3 regions of the Kribbella sp. NPDC050281 genome follow, and region 3 is predicted to be linked to each of the others. Evidence: riboswitches for the same ligand, from Rfam matches in the RefSeq annotation. Region 3 holds a riboswitch; each other region holds the start of a gene.

Region 1 (5,665 bases), on a different contig from region 3:
GGCCAGGAAGCCAGACGCCTTCGTAGCTGCCGGGGCCGTAGTGGAAGTGTTCGGTGAGTTCACGGTCGGCGTCGTGCATGCCGGCCGGGCTGAACAGCTCGTCGTCCTCGGCGTACACGACGAGTTGCTGGTGGCGGGCGCGGCCGGCGGCGAGCGTCGGGTGATCGAGATGCCGGGCCAGACCGGGAGTCGAGAACAGCCACGAGTGGGCGTCGACGTACGACGGAATGAGCCCGGCGAAGGTCGTCATCATGCAGACCACGGCCGACGCCTCGATGCCGGGATCTAGCGCGGTGAGGATCGCGGCGCGGCCACCACCGCCGGACAGGCCGAAGACGCCGACCTTTTCCACGCTTTCGATTCCGCGCAACACACTCAGCGCGGTCAGGTCGTCGTACGCGACCATGCCGGCCAGCGACGTACCGAGAATCCCGGCCGCCTTCGCCACCGTGTGCTCGTGAACGGCCGCGGCGACGTCGTACGACTCGTCGTCCTCGGCCGGGAGCTCGAAGCGGCGGGAACCCCAGGCGAAGGTGTCATGACACAGGACCACGAAGCCCGCGCGGGCGAGCACACCGGCGGCGGCTTGGCCCTCGTACAGGTCCTCGCGGACCCTGACCGCAACCCGGCTGGGCCGCGGTACGTCGACCAGCCGCTCGGCACCGATCGACTTCACCCCGGCATGGCAGTGCAGGCCGAGCAGGCCCGCCCGCGGCGCTCGCCCGGCCGGCCGGAGCAGCCACGCACGCGTCGGCGGTCCGAACGGTATGGTCCACTCGAGTTCACTGGTGTGGATGCCATCCGCCTGCCACTCGTCCACGGTGCGCACGGCGGGCGCGGCGCCGGGCTCCGGTACGCCGAGCAGTCCGGCGACCTTGGTGGTCAGTTCGTCCCCGGTCAGTGGCAGGGTGTCCCGGACGAAGTCCGGCCAGTCGTCGTACCCGCCCAGTGCGCTGGGTCTCACGCCACCTCACAGGGGTTGAGAAACCGGTTTCTTTCCTGAGAAGGTAACACAGTGGCCGAGGCTCGAATAGGCTTCGGAAGGCGGTTTCCCAACCGGGCTGGGTACGAACGGAAGACGGCGCATGGGCAGGACACCGAAGGACTCGATCACGATCGCCGATGTCGCGCGGGCGGCGGAGGTGTCCCGGGCGACCGTCTCGCGGGTGATGAACGGGCGCCTGACCGTCGCTCCGGACATCGCCGAACGCGTTCGCGCGGCCGCCGACCGGTTGAACTACCGGCCCAGCGATCTGGCCCGCAGCTTGTCGCTCGGCCGCACCGACATGGTCGCGCTGGTGGTCCCGGATCTGGCCAACCCGCTGTTCCAGCAGGTCCTGCGCGGCATCACGAACGCCTCGGCCGCGGCCGGCTACCGGGTGCTGGTCGCCGAGACCGACGAGGACCCGGCCGCCGAGGCGGGGATCGCGCTGGCGGCGCGCCGACGCTGCGATGCGTTGATCATGGTCTCGCCGCGGCTCGACGAGGAGAGCTTGCTCGAACTGCTGCCGCAGGTCCAGCCGGTGATTCTGATCAACCGGCCAGGCCCGCCGGAGGTTGCCAGCGTCGCGGTCGACTACGGCCGCGCGGTGCGGATCGTGGTGAACCACCTGGTCGGTCTCGGGCACCGCCGGCTCGCGTTCCTGGCCGGTCCGCCGGCCAGTGCGTCCAACCAGGCCCGGCTGCGGTCGCTGGACATCGCGCAGCGGGAGATCCCGGATCTCGAGCTCGTCCGGCTGGACTGCGGCTGGTCGATCGAGGACGGGTACGCCGCGGTCGAGCGGGTGCTGGAGTCCCGCGTGACGGCCGTTGTCGCGTTCAACGATCTGGTCGCGTTCGGGTTGCTTGCCCGGCTCAACGAAGTGGGCGTCGCCGTACCGGCCGATGTGTCGGTCGCCGGGATGGACGACATCGGGTTGTCGCGGTTCGCCGTACCTTCGCTGACGACTGTGCGGGTCCCGCAGCAGGAGCTGGGGGAGCTGGCCTGGCGTCGGTTGTACGCCGCGATCTCCGGTGCGGATGCCGAAGTGGACGGCGTACCGGATCTTCGGCTGGCGGTGCGGGCGAGCACGGGTCCGGTGCCGCAGGCAACGCAGCTGACCGGGGATGCTCCGGGTGAGCGGGTCGGGTGGCAGCAGCAGGGGGACAGGTTCGTGCTCGGCGGCGATTCCTTGCCGCTCGCGCATTACGAGTTCGGGCGGCGAATGCCGCAGGTGCATTCGCCTCGGCCGTACCTGCATCCCGTGCGGACGCTCGGCGGTCACCCGCTCACCGAGGTAAGCCCGGTCGATCACCGGCACCACTACGGTGTCTCGCTGGCCGTTGCCGGAGTCAACGGTACGTCGCATTGGGGCGGACGGACCTTCCTCCCGGATCGCGGACCGACGCTGCTCCCGAACCACGGTCAGCAACGCAGCCGTGGCGTCACCGTCGACGGCAACACCCTGACCGACGAAGTCACCTGGTACGACGAACAGGGCCGGCCCCAACTCGCGGAGCGCAGGCTACTCCGCGGAGCGCTGGCCGAAGGCGGTTGGCGCCTCGACTGGGAGAGCGTCTTCACCGCCCGCTACGGCCCGGTGCGCATCGACAGCCCGGCCACCACAGGCCGCGCCGGCGCCGGGTACGGCGGGATCTTCTGGCGCCTTCCAACGGTCGAAACCACAACTGTCCTCAGCGATTCCGGCGAGGGGAGCGACGCCGCCTACGGATCGACCAGCCGCTGGCTGGCCTTCATCCAGCAACGTGCCGACGCTTTCACCACGCTGCTTCTGTTCCAGCCGGGTGATGTCCGGCCGTGGTTCCTACGCTCCGAGGACTACGTCGGTGCCGGTCCTGCCCTTGCTTGGGACGGCCCCCTGGACCTGCGGCCAGAGCAGGCGGTCTCGTTCTCCCTGAGCGCACTGCTCCTCGACCACCCGCTGGACTTGTCCCAAGCCCGCACGCTGATGGGTCGCCTGCTTTAGCCGAAGGATGCGATGCCCGTCGCTGGGGAGGAGGCGAGGGCGGAGTGCCAGCGGCGGGGGACCCGGCCGGCCAGGCGGGCGGCGCGGCCGGCGGCGACCGCGTCGCGCATCGCGGCCGCCATCAAGGCAGGCCTCTCCGCGCGCGTGACCGGGGTGGCGAGCATGACCGCGTCACACCCGAGCTCCATCGCCAGCGCCGCGTCGCTCGCCGTACCGATTCCGGCGTCGACGATCACCGGGACGTTCGCGGCCTCGGCGATCAGCGCGAGGTTGTGGGGATTGCGGATCCCGAGCGCGGAACCGATGGGCGCCGCCAACGGCATCACCGCCGCACACCCAGCCTGCTCGAGGCGGCGTGCGAGGATCGGGTCGTCGTTCGTGTACGGGAGCACGGTGAAGCCGTCGGCTACCAAGGTGTCCACGGCATCGAGCAACTCGACCGGGTCGGGCATCAGCAAGTGGTCGTCGGCAACGACCTCGACCTTGATCAGGTCGGTCTGCAAGGCCTCCCGGGCCATCCGCGCGGTGAGCACCGCCTCCGCGGCGGTGTGACAACCGGCCGTATTGGGCAGCACCTCGATACCGTGCTTCGCCAGTACGTCGAGGACCGAGCCCTCGTGGCCGGTGCCGAGCCGGCGCATCGCGACCGTGGTGAGTTGGGTGCCGGAGGCAATCAATGCCTCCTCCATCACTTCCAGGTTGGCCGAACCGCCCGTACCCATGATGAGACGCGAGGTGTACGTCCGCCCGCCGAGCTCCAATGGGTCGTCCATGTCAGCCTCCCTGGACCGCGCTGACGATCTCGACCCGGTCGCCCGGCTTGAGCGTGGTACCGGCCCACTCGCTGCGCGTGAGCACGGTCTGGTTGACCGCGACCGCGATCCCGGTGGTGCGGTCGGAGTACTCCTGGATCAGGTCGGCAACGGACTTCCCCGGTGCGACCGTGGTCTCTGTACCGTTCACCCAGACGGATTCCTGCATCGCTTCCTCCCTACGCCGGAATTACCCGATTCAGGTTCAGCGGTCGGCGACGCCGTACACAGTCGCCCTCTCAGCCCGCTCCGGTGCGAGCTCCCGCGGCAGTCCGACACTAACCACCAGAGGCGATCGAGACAACCCAGTCTCAGGCGATGCGATTGGCCGTGAGCTCCAGGTGGAGGTCCAGTTTCTGGGCGACCATGAGGTTGACGGCCGCGTTCCAGCTCACCGACCAGCGCTTGCGCAGCAGCGGAAGCGATCCGGTGAAGGCGACCCCATCATCGGTACCTGTCAGTTCCAGCGGTACGACGACCGGCCGCGTGGCGCCACGGATCGTGAGATTCCCCGTCACCGTGAACGTCGTCACACCGGTCTGGCTCACCTTCGTGGACCTGAACCTGATCGACGGATACGTCTCCGCGTCGAGGAAATGCTCACGCAGCGCGGCGTCCCGCCGCCGGTCGCCGGTCTGGATGCTGTCCGCCTGAATCGTCAGATCCGCCGTGGACCGGCCCGGATCCTCCCCATCCAGCCGAAGCACCCCACTGAACACCTCGAACTCCCCAGGAACCCGAGGTCCAACCGTGTGCCGCGCCGTAAACCCCAACCTCGACCGCGCCGCATCCACCGCGTACTCCCCAGTCAATTCCCTCAACATCGTCGTCGTAGTCATGCATGTACGACGAGACCGCCATCCGAACTGTCAGGCTTCAGGACCAGGCGGAGAAGGGCGAGGCTCGCGAGGGCGGCGACGAAGGTAGGAACCGTCCACCAGCCGAGGGCGTGGTAGAGGCGTACGGCGGTCCAGGAGCCGAGGCTGCCGGCGGAGTAGGCGCAGACCATGTACGCCGTGTTCATCGCGCTGCGCCGGCCGGGGTCGAGTTGGTAGATCCGCGTGACGTTCGCGACCATCCCCGACTGCATCGACACATCGAGGACGAGTACGCCGGCCACGAGGAGCGTGAGTCCCAGCGCACCACCGGCGTACGCACCCAGCATGAGTACGGCGGCGAGAACAGTTCCGGCCAGGATCCAGGCCGTCACGGCATCCGGCGTACGGCGATCGACGATGCGACCGGTCCACGGGACGACGGCCATGGTGGCGATCGCGACCAGGCTGATCCAGCCGAGTGCGCCGGCTCCGAGGCCGAAGGAATCCTGCAGGACGAGGACCAGAGTCGCCCAGGTGCCGGTGAAGCCCGCGAACGTGCAGGCCTGGTAGAACGCCGATCGACGCAGACCGCTGCGCAACCTCAGTTGGTCGAAGGGCCGGCGCAGGTACTGCGGGAACTCCGCCGGCTCGACCTGCACCGGCACGGGCAGCCGAGTCCACGCTACGGCGGCGCACACCAGCGCCAGTACGGCGGCACCCAGGTAGGCGTACCGCCATGAGTACTCCTCGCCCAGGAACCCGGCGATCGCGCGCGACAGGATCATCCCGGGGACGCCCACGCTGAGCAGGATGCTGTTGACGCTGCCCAATCGCCGCGAACCGGTCATGCCCGCGACGTACGGACCGATCACCGGTGATGCCACCGTCGCACAGCCCATCAGGAACGACGCGATCACCAGGACCGGCAACGACGGTGCCGCCGCGGCCGCGATCGCAAAGACCGCGACACCGGCGAACAAGATGGTCAGCAGCCGCCGCTGCGCCCCTGTGTCACCCAGCGGTACGACGGTCAGGATGCCAGCGGCGTACCCGGCCTGCGGCGCGGTCA
Region 2 (5,665 bases), on a different contig from region 3:
CGGTCATGCTTCGGCTGCCTCGCTGATCTACCGTGAGAACGAAGACCACTGTGCTGCACCTCCTTCCCGACGTCGTTAAGGCTACAGTCTTATTCACGTAGAGTGAAGGAAAAAACCTGAATCGGTTCATCCAATCACTCTTCGTGATCGCCCGGAGGAACCGCCGATCCCCTCATTCTCCGCTGGATCCGGGGGGCGAGGCATCTCGACTCGCCCCCCGGATCTCACCGAGCGTCAGCAGGAACCAGGACCCTCACTCCGCCAGCGGCAGGTACAGCTTCTTGTCGTGGGCCTTGAAGGTCTCCGACATTTCGGCGAAGCCGGCCTCGATCGCCTCGGTGGAGGTGAGGCCGTGTTCCTCGGCGTACGCGCGGATGTCGGCGGTGATCCGCATCGAGCAGAACTTCGGGCCGCACATGGAGCAGAAGTGCGCGGTCTTGGCAGGCTCGGCCGGCAGGGTCTCGTCGTGGAAGGACCGCGCGGTGTCAGGATCCAGCGAGAGGTTGAACTGGTCCTCCCAGCGGAACTCGAACCTTGCCTTCGACAACGTGTCGTCCCAGGCCTGCGCACCCGGATGCCCCTTGGCCAGATCCGCTGCGTGGGCAGCGATCTTGTAGGTGATCACACCGGTCTTCACGTCGTCGCGATCCGGCAGGCCGAGGTGTTCCTTCGGCGTGACGTAGCAGAGCATCGCCGTACCCAGCCAGCCGATCTGGGCCGCACCGATCGCGCTGGTGATGTGGTCGTACGCCGGTGCGACATCAGTTGCCAACGGCCCCAATGTGTAGAACGGCGCCTCGCCGCACAGCTCCTCCTCGAGCCGGACGTTCTCGGCGATCTTGTCCATCGGCACGTGCCCCGGTCCCTCGATCATCACCTGGACGTCGTGCTCCCAGGCGATCTTGGTGAGCTCGCCCAGGGTCCGCAGCTCGGCGAACTGGGCCGCGTCGTTGGCATCCGCGATACATCCCGGTCGCAGGCCGTCACCGAGCGAGAATGTCACGTCGTACTCGCGCAGGATCTCGCACAGCTCGGCGAAATGCGTGTACAGGAAGGACTCCTGGTGATGCGCGAGGCACCAGGCCGCCATGATCGACCCGCCTCGCGACACGATCCCGGTGATCCGGCGCGCGGTCAGCGGGACGTACCGCAGCAGGACGCCCGCGTGCACGGTCATGTAGTCGACGCCCTGCTCGCACTGCTCGATCACCGTGTCGCGGTACACCTCCCACGACAGGTCGGCCGGATCGCCCTTCACCTTCTCCAGCGCCTGGTACAGCGGCACGGTCCCGATCGGCACCGGCGAGTTGCGCAGGATCCACTCCCGCGTCTCATGGATGTTCTTGCCGGTGGACAGGTCCATCACCGTGTCCGCGCCCCACCGGGTGGCCCAGACCAGCTTCTCCACTTCCTCCTCGAGCGAGCTTGTCACCGCCGAGTTGCCGATGTTCGCGTTCACCTTCACCAGGAACTTCTTCCCGATGATCATCGGCTCGCTCTCCGGGTGCCGCCGGTTCGCCGGGATCACGGCCCGGCCGCGCGCGACCTCGGACCGGACGAACTCCGGGTCCATGCCCTCCCGCAGGGCGACGTACCTCATCTCCTCGGTGACGGTGCCGGCCCGCGCATGCGCCAACTGGGTCAGTGGCGCGCGCCCGGCGATCCAGTCCCGCCGCAGCGCGGGCAGACCGGCTTGTACGTCGATCCGCGCCGACGCGTCCGTGTACGGACCGGACGTGTCGTACAGGTCGAAGTGTTCGCCGTTCGTGAGGTGGACGCGACGGGCCGGGACCTCCAGCTCGCCGCGATAGATCTTCTCCGAGCCCGAGATCGGGCCGGTGGTGACAGTGGGCCGAATCGTGCTGACAGTCACTGTGCTGCTCCCTACGCCGGAATTACCCGGACAGGTTCGGCGGTCGGCGGCGCCGGACAGGTTTCCTGGCCAGCCGCCCTCTCAGCCCGCTACGGTGCGAGCTCCCGCGATCTCCAATTGTCACGGTTACTCTAACCCGCCGTCTTGACCGGGCCGGTAGCGTCGGGGGATGCGAGACCTCGTGTACCCGCCCGTGATCGGCTTCGCGAAGACCGCGTTCAAGGTGCTCGACCTGAAGATCCGGCTGACCGGGACAGAGAACGTGCCGCGGACCGGTGGCGCGGTGATCGCGCTGAATCACATCAGCTATGTCGACTTCATCCTGGGCGGGTTCGGCGCGGTGCCGAGCAAACGGCTGGTCCGCTTCATGGCCAAGGACGTGCTGTTCCGCAACCGGTACTCCGGTCCGTTGATGCGCGGCATGCACCACATCCCGGTGGACCGGTCGGCGGGCACGGCGTCGTACCGGGAGGCGATCCGCTACCTGAACGACGGCGAGATCGTCGGGGTGTTCCCCGAGGCAACGATCAGCCGGTCCTTCGAGCTGAAGGAGTTCAAGTCCGGCGCGGTCCGGATGGCCGCGGAGGCCGGCGTACCGGTCATCCCGCTGATCCTGTGGGGGACGCAGCGGATGCTGACGAAGGACCATCCGCGCGACTTCTCCCGGCATCGCGCGATCGCGATCACCGTTGGCGAGCCGATCACGGTCGGCACCGACGACGACGCGGCCGAGACGACCGCTCACCTGCGGATGACGATGGCCGGGATGCTGGATCGGACCATCCGCGACTACCCGGAGCAGCCGGCCGGCGCCTGGTGGCTGCCCGCGTCGTACGGCGGTGGTGCGCCCTCGCCCGCGGAAGCGGAAGGCCTGGACCAGGAGGAGCTCGCCCGGCGAGCGACCCGCCGCAAGTAAGTACACCGTCAGTAACGCGGACAAGACCTTGACCCCCGGGTGACCCCGAGGGTACGAAAGGCTCTTGTTGACAGTGCAGGAAACCTGGGGGGTCCCTGTGACGCCGGCCGGTCGGCGGCGGTACTCGGGTAGGCGGGGATGGTTGTGGTCGATTCACCGGAAGAGCTGCATCTCTTCGAACCGGGGATGCTGGCGGTGGCGCCGCATGTCGCAGAGCACATCCCGGACGCCGGCGTCTACTTCGTCGACTGGGCCATCCAGGACCTGCCCGCCGACCGCGCCCGCGAGGTCGAGTCCGCGGTGAACGGCAGGCGCTGCCAGAACGGCTGGTTCCCGCTGGAGAGCCTGGACAGCATCGGCAGCCGCGGGTACTGGCGTGGTCCGCTCACCTACCTGGCCCGGATGACGGCCGACGACACGACGATCCTGCAGGAGTGGTCGACCAACGGGCTCACCGGCGACGACCAGAGCCGGATCGAGGCGACCGTCAACCACCTGCTCTACCAGCAGGGTCACGCGGCCGCGGCGACCTGGGCCGTCGCGGTCCGCCCGCAGACCTACCTGGACGCAGCGCTGCTCGGCGACCGGCTGGCCGCCGCGTGGGAGTACAACCTCGGCTCGATCCGCTCGAAGGACGTGGCGAAGTCGGTACGACGCTGGAACCGCTGACGTCAGTGGAACCGCGGGATGATCAGGCCCACCCGGCCGGACAGCCGGAGAACCTACTCCAAGATCAGATGGGCCAACCCGTAACAGAGCGCCGCGATGATGCCGGCCGCGGGAATGGTCAGCACCCACGCCGTGACGATGTTCTGCGCGACTCCCCAGCGGACCGCTGACAGCCGCTTGGTCGCACCGGCGCCGATCACCGCCGACGTGATCGTGTGCGTGGTGGAGACCGGCGCGTGCAGTCCGATCGCCATCACGTACAGCACGGTCGCGGCGACCGACTCGGCGGCGAAGCCGCGGGCCGGATCCAGGTGGATGATCCGGCGGCCCAGAGTGCGCATGATCCGCCAGCCACCGGAGTAGGTACCGAGCGAGATCGCCGTCGCGGCGGAGATCTTGACCCACAACGGGATGCCGTCGTTCTCGTTGACGTGACCGGTGGTGAGCAGGGCCAGGAAGATGACGCCCATCGTCTTCTGCGCGTCCTGCAGGCCGTGTCCGAGCGCCACCGCCGCCGCCGACAGCGACTGCGACATCCGGAAGCCCCGGGTGACCTTGCCGGGATTGCTGTGCCGGAATATCCAGAGGATCGCCGTCATCACCGCGAACGCGCCGAAGAAGCCGATCCCGGGCGACAGCACCATCGGGATGACGACCTTGTCGAGGATGCCCGTCCACAGCACGATGCTCGACGAGGCGACCCCGGCGCCGATCAGTCCGCCGATCAGCGCGTGCGACGAGGAACTCGGCAGGCCGAAGTACCAGGTGATCAGGTTCCAGATGATGGCGCCGATGAGCGCGGCGATGACGACCACCAGGCCGTGTGTGCCGCTCGGCGTGCTGATGATGCCCTTGCCGATCGTCTCGGCCACCTCGGTGCCGGCCAGCGCGCCGAGGAAGTTGCACGCCGCGGCCATCGCCAGCGCCACGCGTGGGGTGAGCGCGCGGGTGGAGACCGAGGTCGCGATCGCGTTGGACGCGTCGTGGAAGCCGTTGGTGTAGTCGAAGGCCAACGCGATGACGACGAGGATGATGACGAGCGTGAGCTCCACGCTCAGCTCTCCTTGACGGCGATCTGCTCGACGGTGTTGGCGACGTGTTCGAAGGCGTCGATCCCGGCCTCCAGCAGGTCCACCACGGTCTTGAACTTCATCACGGTCAGCGCGTCGTACTCGCCGCTGAACAGTTTGGCGATGATCCGGCGGTGCACCGCGTCACCGGTGTTCTCCAGCCGGTTGATCTCGATCCAGTACTCGGCCAGGTCCTTCATCGTCCGCAGCCGGGGCATCGTCTCGGCGGTCAGCTGCGCCATCCGCTGGAGTACCTCGATCTGCTCGGCGATCTCCTCCGGCAACTTGTCCAGGTTGAACAGGTGGACCGAGTCGACGGCCTCCTCCATGAAATCCATCACGTCGTCGAGATCGGAGGCCAGCCGGTAGATGTCCTCGCGGTCGAACGGGGTGACGAAGGTCGAGTTCACCCGGCGGATGATCGAGTGCGTGGTCTCGTCGGCCGCGTGCTCGGCGTCCTTCATCTGGGCGGCGATCTGGTGGCTCGACGACAGCCCGGTTCCGGCGGTGCTGCCGAGCAATTCGGCCAGGATCCGGGATCCGTCCACGAGGTGGTTGGCGGATTCGGTGAAAAGGTCGTAGAACGTCGGGTCGTTCGGACGCAGACGTAACGGCACTTCAAGCTCCGGATGAACGAGGGACAAACCGTGAACATGCTAGGGGGAACCTGCGGTTGACGCGGCATCCGCCCGGCCAAGGTAGCGCGTCGGGATGAACTGCCTCCAGATCATGCGACCGGAGAGTAATCAAACCGTTTCAACGAGTGATCACGGCGTACAGGTCGAAGAGCCCCACCACGAGCACCAGTCCGGCCGCGATCCAGACCACCCGATCGTGGCCGAGGGCATGGATCGCGGCACCTCCGGTCCGCCGGTAGACAGCGCTCACCGCTGCCCAGCAGGACAGGGACAGCACCAGTACGACGATGCCGAGGCCGGTGCGGACGTCCGACGTACCGTGGCCGGAGGCAAGCAAGAGGACGCCGTTCGCGATCAGTCCGAGGGCGGTCCGGCGCCAGGCGAGCAGGGTGCGCTCGGGCTGCAGCCCGGGATCGGGTGTGCTCATCGCCACAGTGAGAAGATCAGGCCGATCAGGCCGACCACGGCGATCGTTGCCCCCAGCATCAGCGGCAGGCGG
Region 3 (5,665 bases):
CCGGCCTTCGCGGCACCACCGCAGCCGGCCAGCAAGGTGACGAGGGCTGCGGCCAGTACGGCGTACTTGTGGGTTCTAGGCATGGTGGGCCTTCGGGGTCGGAGTGGCGGTGACGTAGCGGCCGTCGTGGTAGAGCAGCGGCTCGTGCTCACGTCGTTCGGTGTGGGTCGCGAGACGGGCGACGACCAAGCAGTGGTCGCCGACGGCGAAGCGGTGCTCGACCTGGGCGCGCAGATAGCTCGGCGCCTCGTCGAGAACCGGCTCGCCGGTGTGCAGCCGCGACCAGCGGGTCGGCTCGCCGAAGCGGTCGATGCCGCTGGTGGCGAACCGGCCGGCGATGGCGTGCTGTTCGGCGGACAGGAAGTTGATCACCACGCTGCCGGCGGTGCTGACGGTCGGCCAACTGGACGCGGTGGTCGCGATCGCGAACGAGACCAGCGGCGGCAGCAGGCTGACCGACACCAGTGAGGTGGCGGTGAACCCGGCCGGACCGTGGCCGGCGTCCGCGGTGATCACCACGACACCGGCGGCGTGGCGGCGGAAGACGGAGCGGTAGACGTCGGCGTCGACGATCCGCTCCTCGGTGCGGTCGGGAACCACGGACAGGGCAGGACGGTTCAAGGCAGGAACAGACATGTCTCTCCCTCGGAGGCGGGACAGCGGCGACCGGTGGCGGGCAGCACGAAGCGGCCCGGCCGGGCGGAGTGTGGGAGGCGGATCAGCAGGCCTCGTACGGCGGGAACACCGCCGGGACAACGGGGGCGGGGGTCACCGACAGGTGGCGCTCGCCGTCCGGAGCAGATCGATGACGCGACGGCGGGTCAGCAAGGTCGTCGTCATGTCAACCATCTTCGCACCAATGTCTACTGGACTACTCGACAATCTCGAAATCCGGACCACCCCAAACGGAAGAGCGCGCACCGAGTCGTGGATCCGGGTCGGCAAATCGCCCGATCCCGAACTGCAATCCACGACTCGACGGCCCGCGGGGACCGGGCTCCCTCACATTTGGGGAGCGGGATGCGTTCTACTGTCGTGATGGCTCCGGAGAAGGTCTTGCTGCCACCGTTCCAGGCGCTTGTCGACGAGCACTGGCGAGACGTGGCACGGCTGGCGCGAGCCCTGGCAGGACCGGTGGACGGCGACGACGTGGCCCAGCGCGCGTGGGAGAAGGCGTTCGCCGCCTACCCCGGCCTGACGTCGGCGAAGAACCTGCGCAGCTGGCTCCTGACCATCACCGCCCGCTGCGCAACCGACCTGCACCGGGCGCGCAAACCACAAAGACCTCTGGACGAAGCCCCGCCGGTCGCGGTCGAAGGCCCGGATGCCGCCGACTGGCCGGATCCCGACCTCTGGCAGGCGGTCAACGAACTGCCCGAACGCCAACGCTTCGCCATCACGCTCAAATATGTCGGCGACCTGGACCACCACGGCGTGGCCGCCTCCCTCGACACCACGCCCGCCGCATCACGCCGGCTCGTCAGCGACGCGCTCGCGGCCTTGCGCAGCAAACTCGGAGTGAACGCATGAACGACCTCGAGAGCCGGCTGACCCGGTTCGCCATCCCTGACCTGAAACCACCCGTCCTCCCGGACGCCGACGTCGCCTACACCCTGCACGACACCCCGATCGGCACCATGCTGCTCGCGATCGCGAACGGCCGTGTGGTGGCCAGCTCCTTCGGCGACGAGGAGACCATGACGAACCGCCTGGCCCGCGCGGTGTCCCCGCGCGTCCTGCGGCAGCCCCGCGCCCTGGACGACGTACGACGGCAGCTCGACGAGTATCTGGACGGACGCCGGCACGAGTTCGAGCTGGAGGTGGATCTGGCCCTGGCGACGCCGTTCCAGCGGCTTGTGCTGACCGATCTTCCGCTGCGCACCAGCTACGGCGCCACGACGACGTACGGGCGGGTCGCGGGGGAGATCCACAAGCCGAAGGCGGCCCGTGCGGTCGGTACGGCGCTGGGCGCGAACCCCGTGTGCGTCGTACTGCCGTGCCACCGGGTGATCGGCGCGAGCGGTGCACTGACCGGATACGCCGGCGGACTCGACGCGAAGCGTTTTCTGCTGAATCTTGAATCGAAAAGCTGAGTTTTCCGGAATCGCCGGAGCGGGATTTACACTCGGAATAGAAAGGAGCAGATCCCCAGTGTGGAGTGGGGATCTGCTTCTTTGTTTTCCCTTGCCTGCAAGGGCTGGTGGAATACCTGACGAGTCAGTCAGTTGCCGGTTGATGGATCTCCAGGATGAGCCGGCGGCGGCCGCCCCAGTCCCGTTTGTAGACCGTGAAGTTCTCAATTCCGGCGGCCGCACAGAGCCGGCCGTAGCTGATTTCGTCGTGGATGAAGTGCACGCTGCTGGTGCCGAAGTGCTCGGTGGTGACGATCCGGTGCTCGGGACCCTGGCGCATCCCGTTGGCGATCTCGCCCGCCGTCGCAGGCCCCCAGGCCGGCCCCTCGATGATCGCCATCCCGCCCGGCTTCAGCACCCGGGAGATCTCACAGATCGTCGACAGCTGCTCCTCCTCGCCGAACAGTTCGTGGAACGCGGTCCACAGGCAGATCACCGCGTCGAACGAGTCCCACTTGTACGGCAGGTCGGTCATCGAGCCGATCGCCCAGTCGATCGACAGTTCCTCCTCGGCCGCCTGCGCCCGGCCGGCCTCGATCAGGTTCGGGGAGATGTCGAGCGCGCGCACGGTCTTGCCGGCCCGGCGCAGGGGCAGCGCGACCCGGCCGTAGCCACAGCACAGGTCGAGCACCGACTCGCGCTTCTCGAGCAACTCCTCGACGGCCTTGACGATCGCCGCGTCCCGCTCGGGCGTGGTACGCGCGGCCAGTCCTTCGGCCCCGAGTTCCGCGTACTCGGCCCGGCTACGCAGTGCGGAGTTCAGCATGACCGCAAGTATCCCGGTTACTCCGGGTCAGTTGTCCAGCGGCCGGCGCCCGATCCTGCCCAGCACCACCGCGGCCAGCATCGAGACCACGATCGAGGTGTACGTCGCTCCGAGCCAGGAGGGCACGGGCTGGTCGTTGAACAGCCGCTGCTGGACCTCGGTCCAGAACGGCGACCAGCCGGACACCGTGCCGGGGTTGACCAACTGGTACGAGACGAAGCCGATCAGCCAGGCGACGGTTGGTTGCCAGCGGAAGCGCGCCGTCCCGGAGACGTCCCAGTTCATCTTGCTGACCACGAAGAAGTCGGCGATCGCGACCGCGAACAACGGGATGAACACCGAGCCGATCAGGTAGAGGAACTCCGTGTAGTTGCCCAGGTCAACCAATAGTGCGAGCGCCGTGGCGACCACGCCGATAGCGACCGAGATCCACCGGCGGTCGATGTGACCGATCAGGTTGTGCGTGGCCATCGTGGTCGAGTAGACGTTCGCGTAGGCCTCGTCGACCTCGTCCACCAGCAGCACGAACAGCGCGATCGCACCGGCGGGCAGCGTGACCAGCGCGGTGATCACGTCCTCGCTGTTGGTCTGCAGGGTGGCGACCGCGAAGACGCCCAAGGCGTAGTACGCGATCGCGGCCAGGCCGTAGCCGAGTGCGGAGCCGGCGAACGCTGCCTTGTTGGTGCGCGAGTGCCGGGTGTAGTCGGCGGCCAGCGGCGCGAACGACACCACACCGGCGGCGGCCAGGTCGACGGCCGGCCAGAAGCCGAACACGCTGTCCTGCGGCAGATCGTGCACCGGCTTGCTGAGCACCTGCACGAACAGGTAGACCGACGCGATCAGCACCAGCCAGACCATGAACTTCCGCAGCACCTTCACGCTGCCCAGTGGTCGTACGGCCATCGCCGTGGCGATCACTCCCGCCACCAGGACGAACAGCCAGCGCCACCGCTCGCTGGTGACCGCGACCGCGGCCTGCGCGATGACGATGATCTCCATCGTTGCCCAGCCGACGTTCTGGGCGATGTTCAGCACGGTCGGCGCGATCGAACCGCGACGGCCGAACAGACCGCGCAGACTCGCCATCGCCGGTGCGCCGGTCTGCGAGCCGAACACGGCTGCGCCGCCGAGCACCAGGGCACCGATCCCGCAGCCGACGACGACCGCGAGCAGGCCCTGCGCGAGTGAGCCCGTGTACGCCGCCACCAGCGCACCGGTGACCGGGCCGAACAGCGAGATGCCGAAGTTCCCCCAGAGGGTGAACTGGTCCAGGAACCCGAGCGTGCGCGGAGAGTCCGTGGTGAGGACGAGTGGCGCCTCGGTCTGATCGGCAGGACGAACAACAGTACTGGTCATGGTGACCCGCTCCCTACGCCGGCATTACCCGGTCAGGTTCAGGCGGTCGGCGACCCGGCTGTGCTCAGCTCGTCGCCCTCTCAGCCCGCGCGTTCGGTGCGAGCTCCCGCAAGGATTGCTACCGCGTCAACGATAACGCGTCAGGCAGGATCCGGCGCGGCGGCCGCCCGCTGGATGAGAGCGGCCAGCTCCGGACCGTTGGTCACCACCGGCATGTGCGCGCCGGTCGGCAGGGTCCGCGCCTCACCGTGGCACAGCTCGGCCAGCCGTGCGACCCACTCGGCCGTGGACACCAGATCGTGCCGGCCGCGCACGATCATCACCGGCGCCCGCACCCTGCCGATGACCGCGCCCAGATCGTGGCGCCTGGCCGCCTCGCCGGCGCGCGCGATCGAGGACAGCGTCGTACGGGCGTACTGCGGGGTGACGACCCGGATCAGCCGTGGCGAATCCGGTACGGCGGAACCCAGCCAGCGAGCGGCCAGGTCCACCCAGCTCGACGCCCGGATGTCTCCGGTCGGTGCGACCAGGACCAGGGCGTGGACCAGTTCGGGGAAGGCGATCGCGGTCTCGACCACGATCTGGCAGCTGGCCGAGTGCCCGACCAGGACCGACCGCTCCCGGATCTTGTCCGCCAGCACAGTCCCGAGAGCCTGCGGACGCAGATCCTCCCTGGCACCGGCCGGTTCGCCGTACCCGGGCATGCTGACCAGGTGGTAGGGCGTGGTGAGGTGCTCGACGGTTCGGTCGTACGACGCCGGCCCGAGGCCGAGACCCGGGACCAGGACGACGGGGACGGTCACTCCCAGGGTGGCCGGTCCGGGCGGGCCTGGACGACCGGGTTGCCGAGCTCGGGTTTGAGTTCGCGGTAGCCGAGGGTGAAGCCGGCCGCGAGGATCAACAGGCCGAGGCCACCCCAGCCGTACGCCGTGGGCAGCCGGTGCACCGAGTCGTCGATCGCGCCCATGCCGGTCGACAGGATCATGATCAGCCAGATCAGGATCGGGACCATCGACACCGCGACCAGCAGCAGCCCGCCGAGCTCGACCGGATCCGGCTGCCGGCCGGCCCTCCGGCGGGCGAGCACGTCCCGGCCCCACATCCAGAGCGCGACCGCGCCGACCAGGAGCAGCAGGAGCTGGCCGATCGTGTCGATCACGTCGGTGCGCAGGGGGTGGTTGAGCGGCGAGCCAGGAGCCTGCGAGATCTCCCTGAGGGCAACCCGCTGGATCGAGATGACCAGCAGGCCGTAGACGCCGGCGATGATCGCGGCGAGCAGGACGACCCGGGCGGCGCGGGGATCGCGGGGCGCGACGGGTTGGTCCCGCCCGTACGTCGGCAGCTCATGCTGCTGCGGATGTGCGGGCGGGCCGTACGGAGTGCCAGGCCGGTAGTTCGGCGGCTGGTTGTA

Evidence for each region. A riboswitch is a leader RNA that binds a small molecule or an ion and turns the genes downstream of it on or off. The one in region 3 is predicted to bind thiamine pyrophosphate.
Region 1: linked by a shared signal. The riboswitch ahead of thiS (sulfur carrier protein ThiS) and the one ahead of AB0I34_RS01550 (cytosine permease) in region 3 are both predicted to bind thiamine pyrophosphate.
Region 2: linked by a shared signal. The riboswitch ahead of thiC (phosphomethylpyrimidine synthase ThiC) and the one ahead of AB0I34_RS01550 (cytosine permease) in region 3 are both predicted to bind thiamine pyrophosphate.

The regions. Positions count from the first base shown of each region.
Region 1 is NZ_JBFAKS010000008.1:48,450-54,114, forward strand. Features, by position in the region: gene AB0I34_RS10905 (hypothetical protein) at 1-964, opposite strand, end outside; gene AB0I34_RS10910 (DUF6807 family protein) at 1,086-2,966, shown strand; gene AB0I34_RS10915 (thiazole synthase) at 2,963-3,739, opposite strand; gene thiS (sulfur carrier protein ThiS) at 3,741-3,947, opposite strand; TPP riboswitch at 3,938-4,054, opposite strand; gene AB0I34_RS10925 (YceI family protein) at 4,090-4,617, opposite strand; gene AB0I34_RS10930 (MFS transporter) at 4,614-5,665, opposite strand, start outside.
Region 2 is NZ_JBFAKS010000008.1:179,976-185,640, reverse strand. Features, by position in the region: gene AB0I34_RS11635 (transposase) at 1-7, opposite strand, end outside; gene thiC (phosphomethylpyrimidine synthase ThiC) at 254-1,873, opposite strand; TPP riboswitch at 1,864-1,991, opposite strand; gene AB0I34_RS11625 (lysophospholipid acyltransferase family protein) at 2,043-2,789, shown strand; gene AB0I34_RS11620 (hypothetical protein) at 2,928-3,458, shown strand; gene AB0I34_RS11615 (inorganic phosphate transporter) at 3,512-4,510, opposite strand; gene AB0I34_RS11610 (DUF47 family protein) at 4,513-5,145, opposite strand; gene AB0I34_RS11605 (DUF202 domain-containing protein) at 5,285-5,593, opposite strand; gene AB0I34_RS11600 (DUF202 domain-containing protein) at 5,590-5,665, opposite strand, start outside.
Region 3 is NZ_JBFAKS010000001.1:293,438-299,102, forward strand. Features, by position in the region: gene AB0I34_RS01525 (ABC transporter substrate-binding protein) at 1-83, opposite strand, end outside; gene AB0I34_RS01530 (flavin reductase family protein) at 76-636, opposite strand; gene AB0I34_RS01535 (sigma-70 family RNA polymerase sigma factor) at 1,021-1,530, shown strand; gene AB0I34_RS01540 (methylated-DNA--[protein]-cysteine S-methyltransferase) at 1,527-2,093, shown strand; gene AB0I34_RS01545 (class I SAM-dependent methyltransferase) at 2,218-2,898, opposite strand; gene AB0I34_RS01550 (cytosine permease) at 2,926-4,254, opposite strand; TPP riboswitch at 4,248-4,374, opposite strand; gene AB0I34_RS01555 (alpha/beta hydrolase) at 4,395-5,057, opposite strand; gene AB0I34_RS01560 (hypothetical protein) at 5,054-5,665, opposite strand, start outside.